Regions from separate parts of the Alteromonas sp. K632G genome, predicted to be linked through region 1. Evidence: predicted binding sites of a transcription regulator. Region 1 holds the regulator's gene; the other holds the start of a gene.

Evidence for each region. Region 1 encodes LexA, which represses DNA repair genes until DNA is damaged. Its sites were predicted from a motif close to TACTGTATNNNNATACAGTA; they were not measured.
Region 2: J5X92_RS00365 (S24 family peptidase) is a predicted target of LexA. The motif match lies at 6,096-6,115, and genes of this name have one in related genera.

The regions. Positions count from the first base shown of each region.
Region 1 is NZ_JAGGDM010000002.1:199,740-210,462, reverse strand. Features, by position in the region: gene ilvD (dihydroxy-acid dehydratase) at 1-893, shown strand, start outside; gene ilvA (threonine ammonia-lyase, biosynthetic) at 890-2,431, shown strand; gene plsB (glycerol-3-phosphate 1-O-acyltransferase PlsB) at 2,632-5,079, opposite strand; gene J5X92_RS03620 (GNAT family N-acetyltransferase) at 5,225-5,707, opposite strand; gene J5X92_RS03615 (TonB-dependent siderophore receptor) at 5,991-8,105, shown strand; gene lexA (transcriptional repressor LexA) at 8,263-8,889, shown strand; gene coxB (cytochrome c oxidase subunit II) at 9,536-10,648, shown strand; gene ctaD (cytochrome c oxidase subunit I) at 10,658-10,723, shown strand, end outside.
Region 2 is NZ_JAGGDM010000001.1:73,419-84,141, reverse strand. Features, by position in the region: gene glnD ([protein-PII] uridylyltransferase) at 1-978, shown strand, start outside; gene dapD (2,3,4,5-tetrahydropyridine-2,6-dicarboxylate N-succinyltransferase) at 975-1,799, shown strand; gene J5X92_RS00395 (flavodoxin) at 1,885-2,334, opposite strand; gene truC (tRNA pseudouridine(65) synthase TruC) at 2,403-3,200, opposite strand; gene J5X92_RS00385 (YqcC family protein) at 3,204-3,587, opposite strand; gene J5X92_RS00380 (DUF3549 family protein) at 3,690-4,736, shown strand; gene J5X92_RS00375 (DUF3301 domain-containing protein) at 4,740-5,045, shown strand; gene J5X92_RS00370 (hypothetical protein) at 5,616-5,783, opposite strand; gene J5X92_RS00365 (S24 family peptidase) at 6,128-6,541, shown strand; gene J5X92_RS00360 (Y-family DNA polymerase) at 6,541-7,797, shown strand; gene J5X92_RS00355 (GFA family protein) at 7,856-8,284, opposite strand; gene J5X92_RS00350 (GNAT family N-acetyltransferase) at 8,352-9,014, opposite strand; gene J5X92_RS00345 (DUF3192 domain-containing protein) at 9,156-9,521, opposite strand; gene J5X92_RS00340 (hypothetical protein) at 9,767-10,057, shown strand; gene syd (SecY-interacting protein) at 10,164-10,721, opposite strand.

The DNA of each region.
Region 1 (10,723 bases):
AATACCATATGGAAGATGTGCACCGCGCTGGTGGCGTATTGGGTATTTTGAATGAATTAAATAAAGGTGGCTTACTGCATGGTGATGCAAACCATGTGTTAGGTAAGTCGCTTACAGAAGTGATTGCCGATTGGGATATCACTAACCCAGAGAATACCGATGCAATTAAATTTTTCCGCGCAGGCCCTGCTGGTATTCGTACGACCCAAGCGTTCAGCCAAAGCTGTCGTTGGGATGAAGCAGATGCAGATCGCGAAGACGGTTGTATTCGCTCGGTTGAAAACGCCTTTAGCCAAGAAGGCGGCCTAGCTGTGTTATACGGTAATGTGGCAGAAGATGGCTGTATTGTTAAAACCGCTGGTGTTGATGACTCAATTTTGAAGTTCACCGGTACTGCACGTATTTATGAAAGCCAAGATGATGCCGTAGCCGGTATTTTGGCTGACGATGTGAAAGCAGGCGATGTGGTATTCATTCGTTACGAAGGCCCACGCGGCGGACCGGGTATGCAAGAAATGCTATACCCCACTTCATACTTGAAGTCGAAAGGTTTAGGTAAATCGTGTGCGCTCGTTACCGATGGCCGTTTCTCTGGTGGTACTAGTGGTCTGTCGATTGGTCACTGCTCGCCAGAAGCTGCCAGTGGCGGTGGTATTGGTTTAGTTGAGCACGGCGATAAGATTGAAATTGATATTCCAAATCGTAGCATCAACATCGCTATTAGCGATGAGGAGCTTGCAGAGCGCCGCGCGAAAATGGAAGCCAGCGATAAGCCTTGGCGCCCGAAAGATCGCGTTCGTGAAGTATCAACATCATTGAAAACCTTTGCCGCATTGGCCACCAGTGCGGATAAAGGCGCAGTACGTGATGTATCGAAACTGGAAAATCTATGACCGTTAGCGATCACGACTATTTAAAGAAAATTCTATTAGCCCCTGTTTACGACGTAGCCGTAAGCAGTGAGCTTTCTTACATGTCGTTGTTGTCTGCCGAATTAGGCAATGAAATATTCTTAAAGCGTGAAGACCAGCAACCCGTTAAGTCATTTAAGTTACGCGGCGCTTACAACCGAATAAGTTCGTTAAGCGAAGCACAGCTTAAAGCAGGTGTTATCGGTGCTTCAGCCGGTAATCATGCACAAGGTTTGGCGTACAGTGCGAGGCGCAAGGGCATTCAGGCAACTATTGTGATGCCTGAAACGACCCCTGACATCAAAGTGGATGCAGTACGTCGTTTTGGCGGCGACCATGTAAGCGTTGTGCTTCATGGCACGAGTTTCGATCAAGCCAGTGGCCACGCGAAAGCGCTTTGTGCAGAACATGGTTATACCTTTGTGCCGCCATTCGATGACCCTGATGTAATCGCGGGTCAAGGAACGGTTGCTAGGGAATTGCTAGAGCAAAACCCTAATCTGGATATTTTGTTTGTTGCGGTAGGCGGTGGCGGTTTAGCGGCCGGTATTGCGGTTTATTTAAAGCAGTTAAAGCCAGAGATTAAAATTGTTGCCGTTGAATCGGAAGAGTCTGCCTGTTTTGCCTTGGCGCAAAAAGAAGGTGCACCTGCTGCACTTGAAAACGTAGGCATTTTTGCCGATGGCGTTGCCGTTAAAGTGATGGGGCAAGAAACCTTTAGGCTGTGTAATCGCCTAATTGATGAAACCATGACGGTAACCAACGATGAAATATGTGGTGCCATTAAAGATATTTTTGATGACACCCGCGTTATTGCTGAGCCTGCCGGTGCCTTGTCTGTGGCGGCTATTCGAAAGTATGCCAAGCAGCACGACCTTACCGGCAAGAAGCTAGGCGGCATTTTATGCGGCGCGAATATTAACTTCCATACTTTGCGTTATGTGTCTGAACGCTGTGAACTGGGCGAGCAAAAAGAAGCCGTATTCGCAGTGAAAATACCTGAGCGCAAAGGGGCATTTAAGCAGTTTTGTGAATGTGTTGGCGCAAAAGCGATTACTGAATTTAACTATCGTTATGCTAATGACGACGAAGCTCATATTTTCGTTGGCGTTAAATTAAAAGGCGGCCAGCAAGAGTTCTTAAGCTTGCAAAGCGACTTAGAAAATAAAGGCTACCAATGCTTTAACTTAACCAATAACGAATTAGCCAAACTACACGTTCGTCACATGGTAGGGGGAAGACCTCCGGCGATATTGAACGAGCAAGTGTTCAGTTTTGAATTTCCAGAGCGCCCTGGCGCATTGCTAAACTTCTTAAATACCTTGGGTGAATCGTGGAACATTACCTTGTTCCATTACCGTAACCACGGTGCGGCAGAAGGCTTAGTATTGGTTGGGTTTGATATTGCGCCAGAAAGCCGAGACGCTTTCAATGAGCATGTTATTGAGCTTGGCTACAAAGTAGATGAAGTAACACAAGATCCTGCCTATAAGTTCTTCTTGTCACAACCATCTAAGTAAAGAGCAAACCGTTTTCGCTTTACCTCGCTTCATGTTAAGCACGGCTTACCTTGGGGCGAGGTAAAGCGTATTCCAAATCAATAAAAAAGCCGAAGCGTTGTATTTCAACGTTTCGGCTTTTTTGTGGCATCGATAACAGTCTCTTCAGTGTGCAGCACTGTAACTACTAACTAGTTGCAAACACACTGACGAAGTATAGGCTAGTTATGCAATACCACGTTCTCTAGGTGCTGGGTCATTTCAGGCCATACTAGCGCCATCACGTCTTCCCGAAGTGCTTCACACTCTTCAGAGTATTTCAGACTGCCATCTTCTGTAGAGTCTAACCAATGATTGTCTTTTAAAGCGCTAATAAAGCTAGACAGTACGTTCTTATCGTAAAACTCAGGTGAGCTTAGCCCATAAAGGGTAGATAAGCGTTCTGCCACTTGGCGGCTAGTGCGTTCAAGTGCGCCGCGGCTTATCACTTTTTCTTTGTCTAAAATAGTTAGAACTACCGCATAACGTTGCAAGGTTTCTTGCATACAACGGCTTAACAACCATGCTGAATGAAACTGTTTTTGCTGAGCATCAGGTGGAAGTAAATCACCCTCTTTAATGCGCAGTAAGCCTTGGTCAACTAATGCATCGATAAGAGCATCTGTGTGTGCAAGGGCTTCATCTTGAGACAAGTGTAAAAATAGCTCACGCTGAAGCAGTGGGTATAACGCAGCAATTAACTGGAATACTGTGGCTTTACTAGTGCCCTTATGAGCAAATACACAGGCCATGATTAAGCCCGGCAATGCGAATAAGTGCAGAATATTGTTGCGATAGTAGGTGAGGTAAACCGCTGACTTAGGCTTGGGGCTAATTAATCGCCCATAATCGTCTTCCTTAACCTCAAACTTGCCAAGCTTCAAAGTATCGTCGAATAATTCCTTCGCGCTGGCATCAGGGATGGTGGCATCGGCACTGAAAGGCACGTTTTTGAACAAACTGATAAAGTCGCCCATCGCTTGTTTAAGCTCAGACTCACTCATGGTTTGTGTTTTTGATGACAGTAAACACAGCGATGTTAATGCCATGCCATTAACCGCTGCTGCGCGATTAATACGGGTCATAACATTGTTGGCCAACTCGTTTACCGCCGGCGTTAGCCAAGCGGGTTTTTTCTCTGGCTCGGCATCACGGCAATCGCGCCAGTTTGGCACATGAGTTTCTAAAAATTGGTTCAGCTGAATAGGCTCACCAAAATTCACATAGCCATGACCGTAGTTTTTAAGCTTGCGGATGGCCGAGAACACTTGCCAGTTAGATTCTTTTTGCTTCTTAGTCCCCTTTAACTCGTTCAGGTAGCTTTTCACTTCCATCACGTTTTCGTAACCAATATAGACTGGTACTAGGCTAACGGGTCTATTCACACCTTTCAGCATGGCTTGAATGGTCATGGCAAGCATGCCTGTTTTCGGTGGGATAAGTCGACCAGTGCGGCTACGGCCACCTTCAGGGTAATACTTTACCGAATAGCCTTTGTTGAAAAGTAGCTCTAAGTACTCGCGGAATACCGCGGTATACAATTTGTTCCCAGCAAAGCTACGGCGTAAGAAGAAGGCTCCGCCGCGACGAAAAATTTTACCCACCGGCCAGAAATTTAAGTTAATACCCGCGGCAATATGGGGAGTTACCATGCCTTCATGATAAATCACGTAAGTGAGCAACAGGTAATCCATGTGACTGCGATGACAAGGCACGTAAACAATCTCATGGCCGTTAGCGGCTAATTCGCGAATACGTTCAGAGTGGCCAACACTAATACCATTGTAAATTTTGTTCCAAATACGGGTAAGCAGTCGATCGCCAAAACGAATTAACCCTTCGCGATAATCAGCCGCTATTTCGGTAACGTACGATTGCGCTCTGTCTTTAGATGCGTCATGGGTAATTTTTTTACTGCGAGACTCTTCTGCCATAGCACGGCGCACGGCATCAGAACCGAGTACACTGTTGTTCAACTCTTGGCGCTCTAACAATGTAGGGCCAGTCATGCTCTGGCGCTTACGCTGGAAGTGAGTGCTTGCTACACGCACCAGTTTGTGCGCAATGCTTTTATCACTACCATGTTGGTTTGACATGGCACGAGCCGAAACGGCTTTTGAGTAATTGATAAAATTATCGCGGCCTAAAAACATCACGATAAAGAGTTTTCTCAGCCAACTTGGCGCGGCATTATCGGCAATAAGGTCAGCTAATCCAGGCGTACCTCGCCCAGGCGCTCGGCCCCAAGTTACAAATACTGGAACCACTTGAAGATCTAATTGATGATGGTCTCTATGCAAATGAAACAAGTCAGTAAATACATCTTCAATACCGGTATCGTCAGCTTGTGAACGAAAAATCGGTTGGGTTTTACGCAGAAACAGCGTAGAAGGGTATTCTCTGCCCGCTAACGTAAGCGTATCAGTCGGGCTCGGTAGACCTAGTGCTTCTGTTGACATTCTAAGTGCTAATTGATCGGTTACCGAGTTTGCTGGAAGCAAGTAAACGATGGGCTTCGACTTATCAATGCCAAGCTCAGTCTCTACGTTTACGGGAATGCTGTGGGCTTTAACCAGCAACTTAACAGGATAATGAAATAGCGACAAAAGGGCTTTTCGCATCCACGACATGAATTCTGTAATCCTATGAAATTAAAACGGGAGAAGTGTACCACATCTCGTGCAATGTCATGCAGAGGGCGTGGGGCTGTTTGAAAGAGTCATTAGTATAAATCGTCGCCATAGCATATTGATTGAGCGTGTTTTTACCTACATATCAATTAGTGGCATTACCTTTGTAATGCATAGCCACGTCACAGCGTTCATAAGAACAACCAAATTTTTGCATGATTTCTTCACAATGAACAAAGCCATTTTTCTTATAAAGATGAATAGCGGCCTCACACTTCTTATTGGTTAAAAGAAATAATGTATTAAAAGCAATGGCAGGGGCGTTATTCAATACATATTGCAACAAGCCTTCGCCTACTTTTAATCCTCTTGCTTCACTGACCACACCCATCTTAGTAAGTTCGAATACCCCTTCCCCTTTTTTCATTAATGCGCATGTGCCTACAATGCCAAAATCGGGATGTTCAGCAAACCAAATGTATCCACCCTTATCGATAATATTACGCTGAGGGTTGCCAATAACGGCCTCATCAACGCTCTCTAAACGAAACATCTTGGTGATCCACTCTCTATTTATGCGGTCAAAGTGGGGGGCTAGCTCGGGGGTATAGTCGAGGTAATGCAACATGACGGAATTAAATACACTGATGAAAGATAGATAAAAGAAAGGTTACTTTATGCCTTAATGCCAAACTTGTCACCTCGGCGTAAACCCAATTAAAGGTAAGGCGCCTATTCACTATTTCCTGTCTAAACAGACTGTCTAGTTAAACTGACGCTTTCATTTATAACAAAAGTTTAATTTTTATTAATACACCTTTTAATTATTAACAATTATGACTAGAATCCGCTCTAAATAAGAATATCTATCATTTTCAATACTGTTTGAATTATCACTCGAGGAGACTTGCTTGAAACTTGGTAAAGCAACTATTTCTACTGCTGTTCTATTGGCACTTTATGGCACATCTGTTTTGGCTCAAGACACTGTAGCTGAATCAGATGAAAGCGTTGAACGTATTACAGTACGCGGCGCATTCTTTGGTCAACAAGTCGCCACAGCGGTAAAAACCCCAACACTATTGGTTAACGTGCCACAATCTGTATCGGTAGTAAGTGCACAGCAAATTTCAGAACAAGCACTGTTTAGTATTGCCGATGTCATGCAATACACGCCAGGTGTGAGCATTGGGCTGGGTGAAGATCATCGCGATCAGGTGACTATTCGTGGTCAGAACACTACTGCCGATTTCTTTGTTGATGGGCTTCGCGACGACGTTCAGTACTTCCGCCCATTATATAATTTAGAACGCGTTGAAATATTACGTGGTGCGAACGCACTTTTATTTGGACGCGGTGGCGGCGGTGGCGTGGTTAACCGTGTGACTAAAGTAGCCAGTACTGCGGAAGACTTCACCACATTGTCAGCAGGTATTGATACTTTTGGCGCTGGCTCTATTAGCGTAGATACCAATAGAGCCATAGATGCCAACAATGCGTTTCGTTTTAATGGTGTGTTCGACAGCATTGATAACCACCGTGATTTTAAAGATGGTGAACGTTACGCATTAAACCCTACCTATACATGGATGGCTAACGACGACACTACGGTGGTGGCATCTTACGAATACGTAAACGATGACCGTTTAGTCGATAGGGGGATTCCTTCATTAGATGGTGCGCCGCTGGAAGGCTATGACGATACCTACTTTGGTGATCCAGACTTCAACAATACTACCCTTGAAGCACATATTGCCCGCATTCGCGTTGACCATTCACTATCGCAAAATTGGAACTTGAACGGTACGGTTCAGTATGCTGACTATGACAAAGCTTATCAAAACTTGTACCCCGTTAATTTTGATGCTGATGCAGGCACAGTTACGTTAGACGGATATCGTGATACTACAACCCGTGAGAACACGTTGGTTCAATTGAACCTTATTGGGCAGTTTGCCACGGGTGATATTAACCATACCTTGCTGACGGGAATGGAATACGGCAGCCAAGATACAGAAAATGCTCGCCGTGATGCGTTTTTTGCAGACAGTCAAGACGACCAAGTATCCTTCGTGTTTAGTGACCCACTAGTTATTCCTTCAATGACGCTGACCGACCCAGTAAGAGATCGTGCTTCTGATGTCACCTTTACCTCAGCGTTTGTTCAAGATGAAATTAAACTTAACGATAATTGGATCGTGGTAGCGGGTCTTCGCTACGACAACTTCGATATCGATGTCGTAGATAGTATTGAAGTGGCTGACGGTGCAGATGATGGCAACAACGGTTTTCTATCAAGTTCTGATTCACAAGTGTCTCCGCGTGCAGGCTTAATTTACAAGCCAGCGGAATCAGTATCGATTTACGCAAGTTACAGCAAATCGTTTTTACCTCGTTCAGGTGATCAATTCCTTTCACTGTCGCTGACAAGCCAAGCGCTAGAAGCTGAAGAGTTTGAAAATAAAGAAATTGGCGTGAAGTGGAATTTATCTGACTCGCTTAGCGTGACAGCAGCGGCATTTGAAGTTGAACGTGAAAACGGCACAGCGCAAGATCCTAACAACCCGGAAGCGTCTATTTTGACCGGTACCGAAACCAAAGGTTTTGAAGTGCAGGTGGTGGGTAAACTTTCAGAACGTTGGGTAATCAATGCTGGTTACAGCAACCTTGATGGCGAAGAAATGGGTCGAATTGTAGATGGCACATTGGCGAACCGCGACTTAGCGCAGCTACCAGAACATATGCTGACGTTATGGAATCAGTATGAAGTAAATGATGAATGGCGTGTTGCATTAGGCGTGATTTATCAATCTGAGCAGTATGCTTCATTAAATAATACGGTTGAGCTACCTGACTTTGTTCGCGTAGACGCTGCACTTTATTACGACTATAGCGAAGACGTTAAAATTCAGCTAAACGTGGAAAACCTATTCGACGAAGATTATTTTCCGTCAGCACATAACGACAACAATATTGCCACCGGCGAGCCGCTTAATGCGCGTTTGAGTTTGCAATATAAGTTTTAGTCACGCTAAATAGTAGTGATATACAAAGCGGCCTTCATGGCCGCTTTTTGCGTTGTGGTTAGGTCAGTATAAAAAACATGCTTTGCAAAGCTTTGTGCTTGTCATTTCCTTTTAGGTGTATATACTTACAGGAACTGTATAGACAGACAGGTCTTTTATGCGCCCACTCACAGCAAGACAAACAGAAGTTCTCGAGCTGATAAAAACAACCATGCTCGAAACTGGCATGCCGCCTACCCGTGCAGAAATTGCCCGTCATTTAGGTTTTCGCTCTGCGAATGCCGCTGAAGAACATTTAAAAGCGTTGGCCCGAAAAGGTGTCATCGAGATTCTTCCAGGTACTTCCCGTGGTATTAAATTGAATATCCCACTTGAAGATGAAGCTCCTGAAGAAGAAGGGCTACCTCTTATTGGCCGAGTGGCTGCGGGCGAACCTATTCTAGCGCAAGAGCATATAGAATCTCATTATAAGGTCGACCCTGCCCTATTTCAGCCTCACGCCGACTTCTTGCTTCGTGTAAGCGGTATGAGTATGAAAGACATAGGTATACTTGATGGTGACTTGTTAGCCGTGCACCGCACTACGGATGTCCATAATGGGCAGGTGGTAGTGGCACGTGTCGATGAAGACGTTACCGTTAAACGCCTTGAAAAGCGTGGCCGTGAAGTGCTACTTCATGCTGAAAATGATGAATTTTCTCCTATTAAGGTCGACTTAGCTTCAGAGCCTTTTTCTATTGAAGGTATTGCCGTTGGTGTTATTCGAAATGCCGATTGGATGTAACTTTTTAGCTATTTAGTAAAGAAAGCGGCTTATAGGCCGCTTTTTTGTATGTTTACCATACCTTGCTTGCACAATAATCTTGTTTAAGCCTCAGAAATACCTTAGAGGCCAGTTGATTCGGCTCCTACATTTTATCTTCTATTTATGTCATCTTTTATAGTACTAACTACCGCTATGTCTGTTATCTATTCTGTTTGAAAAGCATTCAATATTACGTAACTACCTTTTGATTATAAGAAACTTATTACACTTTATATTCGTCGATTTCGTTCAAAATGAGCGTTTCAAACGGCCACATTAATTATCCTTATAACGCCCATACGCTGTGGCGTGATTCATTTCTCTTACTTACAACTTTTGATTAAAAATTAAACGCTGGAATTGTTTTTTCTTAGAAAAGACTAGACTTGTGCGTTTTATTGAGCAATTCTTATACTGTATTTAACAAAATAATAACAATAGCTGCAACTTTGTTTTACAACTAAAGCTGGGCAATTAAGTTAAAAGTTGGATTTCGGGTATCAGTTGCCAGAAGCGCAGCGCATTTATTGCGGTAATGCTTCTGTTATAACGGAGGTGTTGAGTGAAACGAGTAACGACACGAGCGGCGACACAAGCGACAAAGTGGCTTTACGGGCTGCCACTTTTGCTTACCTCACCACTGCTGTTTGCGGATGTAGCAACAGGTGAAGGCTCAACCATGAATTTACGTCGAGGCGCAACCGACATAAGTGGTCAAGTGTACGACCTTCATATGTTGATGTTCTTTATCTGTATCGCCATTGCCGTTGTGGTTTTTGGGGTTATGTTTACCTCAATGTACTTACACCGTAAATCCAGAGGAGCGAAGCCTGCTCACTTCCATGAAAATGTAAAAGTTGAAATTGCGTGGACAGTAGTACCTTTCATCATTCTTATTCTTATGGCTATTCCCGCCGCTAAAACCCTTATTGCGATGGAAGATACCAGTGAGCCCGATCTTACTGTTGTCGTTACAGGTTCTCAGTGGAAATGGCATTACCGATACATGGACAGAGATGTTGAGTTCTATTCGTTAATGGCGACTCAGCGAGAACAAATTGAAAACAAATTCGAGAAAGGCACGAATTATTTGCTTGAGGTCGACCGTCCACTGGTGATCCCCACAGGGCAAAAAGTGCGCTTTCTTATTACCTCAGATGACGTTATTCACTCTTGGTGGGTTCCAGATTTTGCGGTGAAAAAAGATGCTAATCCAGGGTTTATTAATGAGTCTTGGGCAAAGGTGAACGAGCCTGGTATTTATCGCGGGCAGTGCGCCGAGCTTTGCGGAAAAGATCATGGCTTTATGCCGGTAGTGGTTATCGCAAAAGAACCTGCCGAATTTGATGCGTGGATGAACGAGCAAGAAGAAGCCGCTCGCCAAGCGAAAGAAGAAGAACAACGTTTACTGTCGATGAATATGTCGATGGATGAACTAATGAAGGAAGGTAAGCGAGTTTATAACGCCACCTGTGCAGCTTGCCATATGCCTAATGGGGAAGGGTTGCCCGGTGTATTTCCTGCGCTTAAGGGCAGTGAAATGGTGCTTGAAGACCAAACTGCACATATCGATATTGTGTTGAACGGTAAAACCGGCACGGCGATGCAGGCGTTCGGAAAAATGTTAAGCCTAAAAGACATTGCGGCTGTGGTGACCTACGAACGAAATGCGTGGGGCAATAATACGGGCGATATGGTGCAGGCCAAAGATGTTAATGCTGTCGTAAATGGAAACTAGGAGTGCGTAATGAGTAAAGCAACTGATGTCATTGCGCCGGATACCGCGGCGCATCACGAAGATCATGACCATCAT
Region 2 (10,723 bases), on a different contig from region 1:
GAATTTGCTGGCGCGGTAAGAAGCCACAACCACTTAAATTTACTTTATACCCTTACCCTTGCAGACATTCGGGCAACCAACGATAATTTGTGGAATGATTGGAAAGCATCTCTGCTTAGAGAACTTTATTTAATGACGCAAAAAGCATTAGATAACGGGTTACAGTGCCAAGTAACATTAAGTGAGCGAGTGACTACTCACAAATATCAAGCGCAACAAATTCTGCACGAACGCAGGGTTAGCTCTGAATCCATTGATGGATTATGGGCGCGGTTAGATGATGACTATTTTGTACGATTCAAGCCCACCCAAATTGCATGGCATACCGAAGAAATCGTTAAGGCTCAGGATGATTGGCTAACACCAGATAGCGACCAGCTTCTCGTTAAAGCCAATGACAACAGTGCAAAAGGCGGCACGGAAATTTTTCTTTTCGGTAAAGATAGAAAAGCCTTATTTGCACAAGTAGCTTCCGTTTTAGACAGTCGTAATTGCTCTATTCACGACGCCCATGTTACCGTAACCCGCGATGGCTATGTGTTTGACAGTATGTTGGTGCTTGAAAATGATGGTTCCAGGCTAACATCTGAGTCCCGAATTCAATCGCTAGAAAAAGCGATTAGCACCCAGCTTGAAAAACCAGGCCGTTCACACGAAAATAAGCGTAAACTACCTCGACAAATGAAACAGCTAGACGTGCCTACTAAAGTACGCTTTTTCGGGGTGAGCGATGAAGCGACACTCGTTGAGTTAGAAGCACTAGACGCGCCAGGCATATTAGCTAAAATTGGCCATGCTTTTGTTGATACTAATGTCACCTTGAAGCTGGCAAAAATTGCTACTATCGGCGAGCGCGCAGAAGATATATTTATTGTCAGTAATGATGCTGGCAAAGCATTAACCCAAGAACAACAAGTGAGCTTGAAAAAGCGTATCTTGTTTAAACTCGATCAACTTGAAGATATCACGATACCATGAATGAATTGAAAGCCATTATTGAAGACGCCTTCGAAAACCGCGACAACATTAGCCCTTCTTCTGCTCCAGCAGAAGTGAAACAAGCCGTTGCTGATGCTATTGCATTGCTTAATAGCGGAAAAGCGCGTGTAGCTGAAAAAATCGCGGGCGAGTGGGTTGTTCATCAGTGGTTAAAGAAAGCCGTTTTGCTTTTCTTCCGCCTACATAACAACGACGTTATTGAAGGTGCTGAGAGCCGTTACTACGACAAAGTACCGTTGAAATACAGCAACTATACTGCTGAACAATTTGCTAATGACGGCGCGCGTATTGTGCCTCCGGCTGCAGTCCGTACCGGTACCTTCGTGGGTAAAAATGCGGTTGTTATGCCTTCATACGTAAACATTGGTGCATTCGTTGACGAAGGCACCATGGTAGATACATGGGCAACGGTTGGTTCTTGCGCACAAATTGGTAAGAACGTTCACTTATCTGGCGGCGTAGGCATTGGTGGTGTTTTAGAGCCACTTCAAGCGAACCCTACTATCATTGAAGATAACTGCTTTATTGGCGCACGTTCTGAAATTGTTGAAGGCGTTATTGTTGAAGAAGGCGCAGTTATTTCAATGGGCGTTTACATTAGCCAAAGCACCCGTATTTACGACCGTGAAACCGGCGAAGTACATTATGGCCGCGTACCTGCGGGCTCTGTAGTAGTTTCAGGTAACATGCCAAGCCCAGACGGAAAGTACAGCCTATATGCTGCCATTATCGTGAAGAAAGTAGATGCTAAAACCCGTGCAAAAGTAGGTATTAATGCCCTACTACGTGGTGTTGAATAAGTCTGTATTCACGTATTAAACGTTTTGCATTAAAAAAGGGCGCCTAGCGCCCTTTTCTATTTTTTGAGATTATTGTCGAACCCCGTTACACGCCTAACTGAGCTTTAATACCATTAACCCACTCAATAACCATGGTTTCAGGTTCAAGGGTCTCAAGGGCATCCACTTCTAGCATGTCGGCTACTGCTTTACCTTGCAGCTCTAATAACAATTCATTGAATTGACGACCGGCTCCACAAAAACTTTCCCCGTAACTACTATCACCTAACGCAGCAACAGCAAAAGGCTTGTCGTTTAGCAATGGAAACTCGTCTTTCAAATCAGAGAAGACAAATTCTAAGTTTGGTGGAACATCGCCTTGGCCAGTCGTAGAAGTAATCAATAAGATAGCGTCGGCATCGGTAAAGTCGCTTACTGAAGGATCGCTCTCAAGCTCGCAATCTACACCTTGCTCTGCAAGATTTTCTTCAACTTGCTCTGCTACATGTTGCGCATTGCCATACACGGTACCTGCAAAAATTTTTAGTGTTGCCATTACTTCCTCATTATCTTTTCAAATCGTGTGGGTTTCCCGTTTAAGCATCACACTTTCTAGCCCAAACCTTAAACCTGATATTCTTGCCACGCATCTAACACTCGTTGCATTTCTGAATGCATTCTAACAGACACCGATAGCCACTTTCCGGTTATCGGGTGATAAAAACCCATCTGCGTACAACTTAAGGCCAAATTCTGAAAACTAAAGTGTGTTTGCAAAAATTTGTTCTGTTTTCCGTCTCCGTGGGTGGTATCTCCCAAAATAGGGTGCCTAATATGTACCATATGACGACGCAATTGATGTTTGCGTCCTGTCGAGGGCAAAAGTTTTACTAATGAATAGCGGGCGGTTTCATATTTACCTACGGCGAAAGGTAATTCATAGTTCGCTAAACTTTCGTATACCGTTGTGGCTTGCTGAGGTGCCTGCTGCGGGCGCTTATGTTTATCGGCAATTTTATCGTAACGATATTTGAGCGCATAATCGATGAGCCCTGAATGTTTAACATAACCACGAACAATAGCGTGATACTGCTTTTGCACCTGCTTATTCATCAACTGCTGGCCAAGCAGCGCCGCTGTTTTACTGTCAAAACTAAACAATAGTACACCGGATGTGGGCCTATCTAGTCGGTGAGCGGGAAATACGTGCTTGTTGAGCTGATCCCTTAATGTCTGCACGGCGAAGCGAGTTTCATGCCTGTCGATAGGACTTCTGTGCACTAATAAACCCGGCGGTTTATCAATGGCCACGATATGCTCATCTTGATATAAAATATTAAGCGGCGGGTATGGCTGCACACTATTGCTGCCAGCCTTTTCACTTGGGGTTTCACATTGGGTAAATGGAAATTCTTCAGGCATAAATTACTTCTTATTAGGTTCGGTTAGTTTATCAAGAGCAAGCAACGAAACTAAGATAGATTCGGGGCAGTTTGGCACATACATATGCGCCGCAGGGGAAATTGCCATCTTCCCTGGTAACTGACCCATCGCTATTAAGTTATGACATTTAGGCACAAAAACATACGCCAGCCATTCGAAAAAAGACAGGGTATCAATAGCAAAAGGGACAGTACTGGCTAATTGCGCCTTGCTAGGTGATTTGTTCGGCCACGTTTTAGTTTGGCGCATCGCTGTTTCTAGCGTATTTAAATGATACTCGAATTCTTCTATTAACTTCATCGTCATTACATGGTTTAAGGTTTGCCGTATAAATCTGGACGGCAGTATACCAGAGGCAGCACGCATTCCGCTCACACCTTTAAATGAACAATGCCGTTGCCTGTCGACAACTAAAATATGCTAAACTTTGCGCCCTAAAATCAGTTTTATGAAGTGAGAAAGCCTGAAATGAACGCAAACAGTATTAACTCTATCAGCGAATTTTTATTGCATGCAGGTACAGAATATATTGTTTTTGATATGGGTCGAAGACTTACCGCTTTAGACAATCAGGCGTTTTTGGATATTGAGAATGGCTCAACTGTTGCGCCCTTCCCTCGTCAACAACATGCGTGGTTCGGCATTGTTTTTTGGAATAAAAATAGCTCAAATCAGCACTATATTTGGTTTATCAAACTCCCTCTAGACGAGCAGGGATTAGTGGTAGCGGCTTCAAGAAACCATTTTCTGCAAATTATTGTCGATGCACTAGGCCAATCAATTTCTGATGATTCTGAAGCGGCTAACACATTGCCAGATAATCCTTATTCATTTGTGCCCGCGCAGTCATTACTTGCGCAATTTAATGCACTGGTTCGTGCGAAGCTGAATCAACCAATTAGCGCCAGCGCACAGCATGTTATCGCCTATGTGAAAGCGCCTCAGGTGGCTGACTGGCAAACCATTCCCTTACAGGCAATTGCGGATGTGGTCATCAGATTAGACTCAATGGAAAACGCGCAAGAAGTGCAAGGCAGTGTGCTGCGTAACTTTTCACTTTTTGCCGAACCATTTCAACGGGCTTTTATGGAAATGGCCGAAGTTGCGAACGTACCTGCCCCCCTTAACCAATGCATGCTTTCAGTGTTAGACGGTGATGAAATAAGTTTAGCCGCCCTACGGGGTTTGTCTTGTGAGACCAAAAACGACACTATATATACGCAATTAGTGTCGCACTTTGAAGCTAAGAAATTGAATCGCTTGGATATATTAAGTGTTATTGCTGCCCGCCATTTTCAGCAAATGGACGAGAAATTACTGCTGCTATTTTTTGAAGCCGTTGCCGAGGTCGATAACCAAGAAAACTATAATGGCGACGTATTCCGCGGCTTCTTCTCTGATCTTGTTCAAGTGCCCCAGTTACGTGAATTAGTACTAGGCATACTAAGAACCCCAGAACGCAGTGACTTACTGGCCAGCGCAATTGGCACGCTGTTTTCTCAAACTAAGGGGTAATGAATGACACTTCTTGAATTAACCTTATGGTTGGGCTTAGGCTTTGTCGCCTTTCAGTTTTGGCGCATACGAAGTATTTCCGAATTTACTGATAGTTACCTGCGCCAGTACTGTAAAAACAATCAACTGCAACTGCTCAGTATTGCCAGAGCCAAAACCCGCATTACCTTCAACTACAGCAAGCCTGATTGGCATAATATCTTTGTGTTTGAATTTTCCGGTAATGGTGAAGACAGATACAGCGGAGAAGTGGAGTTAGTAGGCAAACATATTATAAGAACTACCTTACCACCTCACAGAGTTAATTAAGTTCTTCGGATTCGTTAGCCCGCTATAGTATTAGGTATGAACGAGATGACTATGCCGAGCGGAATGGGCGTCTTTAAACGTGAGCGTTTTAGTGGCAACGCCAAAAATTACGCAAAAAAAAGGGGTAGCCTCTCTGCTACCCCTTTTCCTGGAATTTTGAGTTTCCCTCTCTGCGTTCCTTTGCGACTAAAATCTTCCCGATTAAAATCCATATACGCCCCTTTCCATCTTCTCTCGCGTGTTCCCGTGCGAGTTACCCATCCTTGCGTAAATCCCTTTCCATTTATCCTAAGCATCCCACCTATCCTGCACGTGGGGGCCTCATCCTAAGGCTGTTCCTTGCCAGCAAAAGCTAGTGTTCCTATCCTTTCATCCTTTCTACATTACACATCCTGTGCAACTAGCTCAATCCTTAAGCGGTCCGTTCGTTCCTGAGCTGCCTTGCTCTTGCGCATCCTGCGCAAACTATCCTTGCTTAAGCCTTCCAAGCTTTCCTTTACGATATATCCTATATCTTTCCTTTTTATGACGATCCTTCGCCAAATCCTTTCTACTTCCTGTTGCGATTCCTTATCGCTTGCGCTTTCCTTGCTTGTCTCTTTGGCAATTCCATTTCAGCACGTCCGGTGCGCTTATCATCCCTGTGATGCTTCCTGCTATTCCATCTCCCCTCACTCCTGTTAAGGGATTCTCTTCCTTAAGTTGTCCAAGGTTGTCCTTAAAATCATCCTGACTCATCGTGTTTCCCTGTGACGCCATTAATAATATCCCTACCAAGAATTCCCGCTAGGCAGAATTACAATAAATTAAGGAGAAAATAAGGAGTTAATATGATCTGAAAATGAAAAACCTATAAAAATCAACAACGTTAGACTTTAGTCTAGATATAAACCACGAAAAAAAACCCACATTTCCTACACTTTTGTAGGAAATGTCGTACAAAGCTTGTCGTCATTATGACCAATTGCGAATTTTGCCGGTCATTACAGTCGCCATTAAGACGAGTATTTTCTGTACTGAGATTGATTGATGAGTATGAACCCACTAAAATACTGTACAAATAAACAGTATTTTTGAAGTGTATGCTTAAATTTATTCCTATCACTGCACAAGCGGGCATCGTAGGCTTCGAGTCGCCTGCTGCAGAATATACCGAACTAGGCTTGAGTCTAGATTCTCTGCTTATTGATAAACCTGCTGCTACCTTCATTGGCTACGCACAAGGCAAGTCGATGATGGACGATGGCATTCATGACGGCGACCTGCTGATTGTCTCAAGAGCTGAAGATATTTCTGACATGTGCATTATTGTGGCGACCTTAAACGGTGAGTTCGTCTGTAAGCGTGTAGACAAACGCCACGGCTGCTTGCGTTCTTCATCACCCTTGTACAAACCTTACTTTTTAAAAGAAGGCGATGAATTTTCAATAGAAGGGGTGGTAACGCGCTCCATTAGGCTTCACAAAAAACTCTCCCGTCGACTAGGAGGTGAGTAGTGTTTGCGCTAGTAGATGTCACTTCTATGTATGCATCGGTCGAGAAAATCTACAACCCTAATCTGCGAAACAAACCCGTTATGGTGTTGAGCAATAACGATGGCTGCGTGGTCGCAGCCTGCCCTATTGCCAAAAGATTAGGATTTAAAAAGTTCGTTCCCTATTTTCAGGTGAAAGAGGAAGCAAAAAAAGCAGGGGTTGTTGTTTGCTCGTCTAACTATGAGCTTTATGCCGATGTGTCTTCAAAAATGTTTTCTGTCATGTCTCAATTCTGTGATGAATTGCACGAATACAGTATTGATGAAGCTTTCATGCGCTTTTCGCCACGCCTACATGATAGTGAATGGCTGGCCCTAGGCTATGAGATAAGAAAAACTATTTGGCGTGAGGTAAAGCTTCCCGTGGGCGTTGGATTTGGCCCCACTCCAACCCTTGCTAAAGCAGCTAATCACGCTGCAAAAAAGCTGGACGGCTTTCGAGGTTCAGCGGTTATTAATACGCAGCAAGAAAAGCAGGCATTATTACCCCGCATGGCAGTAGCAGATGTATGGGGTATTGGTGGGCGCTTGGAAAAACGATTGATGGCCATGGGTATTAATAATGCCTATACACTGTCACAACAATCCCCCGCTAAAATGCGTAAGTATTTTTCTATTGTGCTAGAAAATACAGTGAGAGAACTTCAGGGTGAACTAAGAATGACGTGGGATGAGATAAGACCCGCTAAAAAAGAAATTTACAGCACCCGTAGTTTTGGAAAGAGAGTTACCACACAAGATGAATTGAGAGCAGCGTTAGCCACCCACGCTGAAATAGCCACTAAAAAACTACGCGCTCAACACTCACTCGCTCACAGCGCCACCTTCTTTGCGGCAAATTCGCCTCATGACGATAGCAGATATGTTAAGCAGTCGGCGCTTTCCAGCTTTGCTGTTCCTACCAATGATACTCGACATATTATTCACGCAGCGTCTGATGCGCTCAATAAACTGTTTATTCCAGGCGTGCGTTACTACAAAGTGGGTGTGGGTCTGTTGGACATTTGCGACGAAAAATATCGCCAAGACGATTTATTTACACCCAGTACGGACAACTCGGCATTAATGGCAGTGCTTGACAGTACAAACGCTAGATATGGCAGAAACACGATGCATTTTGGGGCTAGGGGCTTTCAACAAAATTTTGCCATGAAAAGAGACTTCTTAACGAAAAGAGCCACTACCCGATGGGAAGAGATCCCGCGCATTAAATGTTGATACGTCGGATAGCTTCTTTCCCGTGTTAATAGCGGTGCATGCTTTGCCTGTTGGTAACTCAAGACTGTTGAGCGAAATACGCCAGAATTTCAGCCTTGGTCATTTCTTTTGTTTTATTAGAAAAGCAATAGTAGTGCGGGCGTTGATCGCTGAAGTACTGCATATCCATTTCTAACCCATCTAGTGCTTGAAATATACCGACAGGAATATTGTACTCACCGGTCTCATTGAGCTTGTAAAATAGATGAGTACCACAGTTGCCACAAAAACCGCGAGAAGCCCAATCTGACGACCGGTGAATGCTAACGTTATTACCACTAGAGGTCGTGTCTTCGAATTTGACCTGCGTACCGCATTGTAATGCAAACAGCGCCGAACCGCCCCACTGTCTGCAAGAATCACAATGGCAAACAGTGAATTTAGGGTTAATATTCTCCGCCATTACGGTAATAGCCCCGCACAGGCAACTTCCTTGCGCACTTAGCATTTGCATACCACCTTATTTATTAAACAACGTAAAGTCCTCACCCAGTTTACGCATTTTTTATGACAATTTATGCAGGCTTTCGCCTAAACATTACATCGCCTTTTACGTGAGATAGGCTTAGCTCTCCCACCACATCATAGTTATCGTCGTTAAAAAAGGGCTTGTGTTTAGCTACTGTAACAAACACTGCTACCCCTTCACTTTTAGCATCTTCTTCCACTACGCTGTCAATAGCACCTAATAGTGTATGACCTAGTCCATGGTGTTGATAATCAGGGTGAACGGCAATAAAACTTAGCATATGAAAGTTAACCGCAGGGACTAGTGCGCGAACTTTTTCTTCTTTTTCTAGCATTTGCTTTGTGCCGAAAAGGCCAGCGGTAAGTAGCATACGCAAACGCCAATGCCAGTAACGCCCAGAACCAAATGCAGCGTCTGGCGCGGTAAGGCATGCGACCGCGAGTAGTCGCTCGCCATCGAACAGCCCTACAATAGGTTGCTCTGCCACCCAAAAAGCGTTTAACTCTTCTCTGATAGCAGAGCGCAACCGACTCTCATAACCTTCTTTTTCAGCCTGAAATATGTCGCTAAAAAGTGGATCATCTACGTACGCATTAAATAATATAGAAGCAGCAACCTTCAAATCATCTACACCAAGGTAAATGGCTTTGATAGCTTCAAGGGATGACACAAGTGGCTCTAATGCTTCATTGACCCCTTGTGCATTCATCGCTTGGCCGTCGGTTAGTGTGTCATTTGTCATAGGTGCAGCCCTCAATAATCTATAAATTAATAGTCACAGAATGCAAAAAGTGACCAATTAATGGTCACTTTACGGCAAAAACACCAAGATGTTAAATTAATGCTACTCTTAATTCATTAGGTGGTAAGCGCTATCACCCCACCCTACTAGGCCACTATCTTTAAATACTATTGGCGTACATTCATCTTTCGTTGTTATGCCATCACCCATGGTTCTTTGAGTACGATAAAACAATACGCGATAGGTACCGTCTTGCTTTTCATAAAGCTCGTTGAAATCAGCCACCCCCATTTTTCTTAATACGCTTTCATAGCTCATTCCTGTTTCAAGGTTCGAGATATGTTTGCGGTTATTGTATTCTCGGTCTTCTACATCAGTACCATAATGGCTATCACTCCCCCCACCTACAGATACCACGCAACCAGTAAGTAAGAATGATGATGCTAATGCGAGTGGTAAGATAATCGATTTCATGTGATTTCCTCTGATTTTTATCGTTTGTAGTTTTGTTATATGCAATTAGGTAATCAAGAATGAGACCAATTGTTTAAGCTTCTGATTTTAATAGCTTTAGTTAAATTTAGTGATTATTAAATTCATAACACGTGGTTTATTATATTAATTAGTGGTCAGTTTGACACAATTTATTGGTTAAAAACCCTAGCGAAATCAAGCTTAAGTGGATAAGCTGGACGTCTTGTAATTTATTGGCGAATGAAATGTCACTGCAAAATAATAATCTGCAGAAATTAATGATTGTATGTCAGCAAATGGTGCAAAAAGGGACATCGCCTTCTGTGGCACTACTTAGAGCAAAAGCGCCTTTTAAAGCATCGGTAACAGAGGCTATTGAAGCTATCAAACATTTTAATGCTGCGAATGGCGCATCAGATCCTGCATCTATTAACGGGAAGGAAGTAGAAACCATTGCGTCGCTTTCAAAACGGGTGGCGTTGCTTGAACAGCAAATGGCGATGCTACAAAAGCGGCTAGAAGCATCTATTGAGTAAGCCTAAACACTTAATAAAGTCCCTGACGTCACTAGCTTTAAACGCCACCTTCATTGGTAACGACTACATGCCGTGTCTTTTTTCAGCACGGCATGACACAAAAAACTCATTCAGCTCGTAGTGTGGCTATGAATGCCGGCAGGCTTGGCGAAATGACTTTTTGTGGTGGCCTTCCAACTTGTTCTAACACCACTTCTCCAGTGCTATTTAACACACTCAAAACAAAATCATCTTCATCGGTTAATGCAAAAAAGAGTGTTGGCGCTTGTTTCAGTCTCTTTTTCATTAATAGGTGTCCAATTAAATTTTGTTGAAGCCGCTCAAAGTCTTCTTCATTCCAAACTTGCAATAACTCACAAGCCCCATGCTCTGCAGCTACTGGTAAATTGTTACTGAAAAATTGGGTAAAGAACTGACAAAAATCAGCGTTGAGCTTAATGTCTAATGCCTCTTCAACATTCTTAAAACTTAGCGCAGACTGCTGACTGTCACTTTGGCGCTTGGGCTCCCACGGTACCAATTCACCCTCATCACCCTGCTTTAAGTAGCAAGGTGAGGGCCATTGACTATCATAAGGTATAGTCAGCAGACTGCCACTGCGCTCATGATGGGAAGTGAAAGCACCGATAAGTTGGGTTAATTCATTACTAATTGTTAAGGCCATTA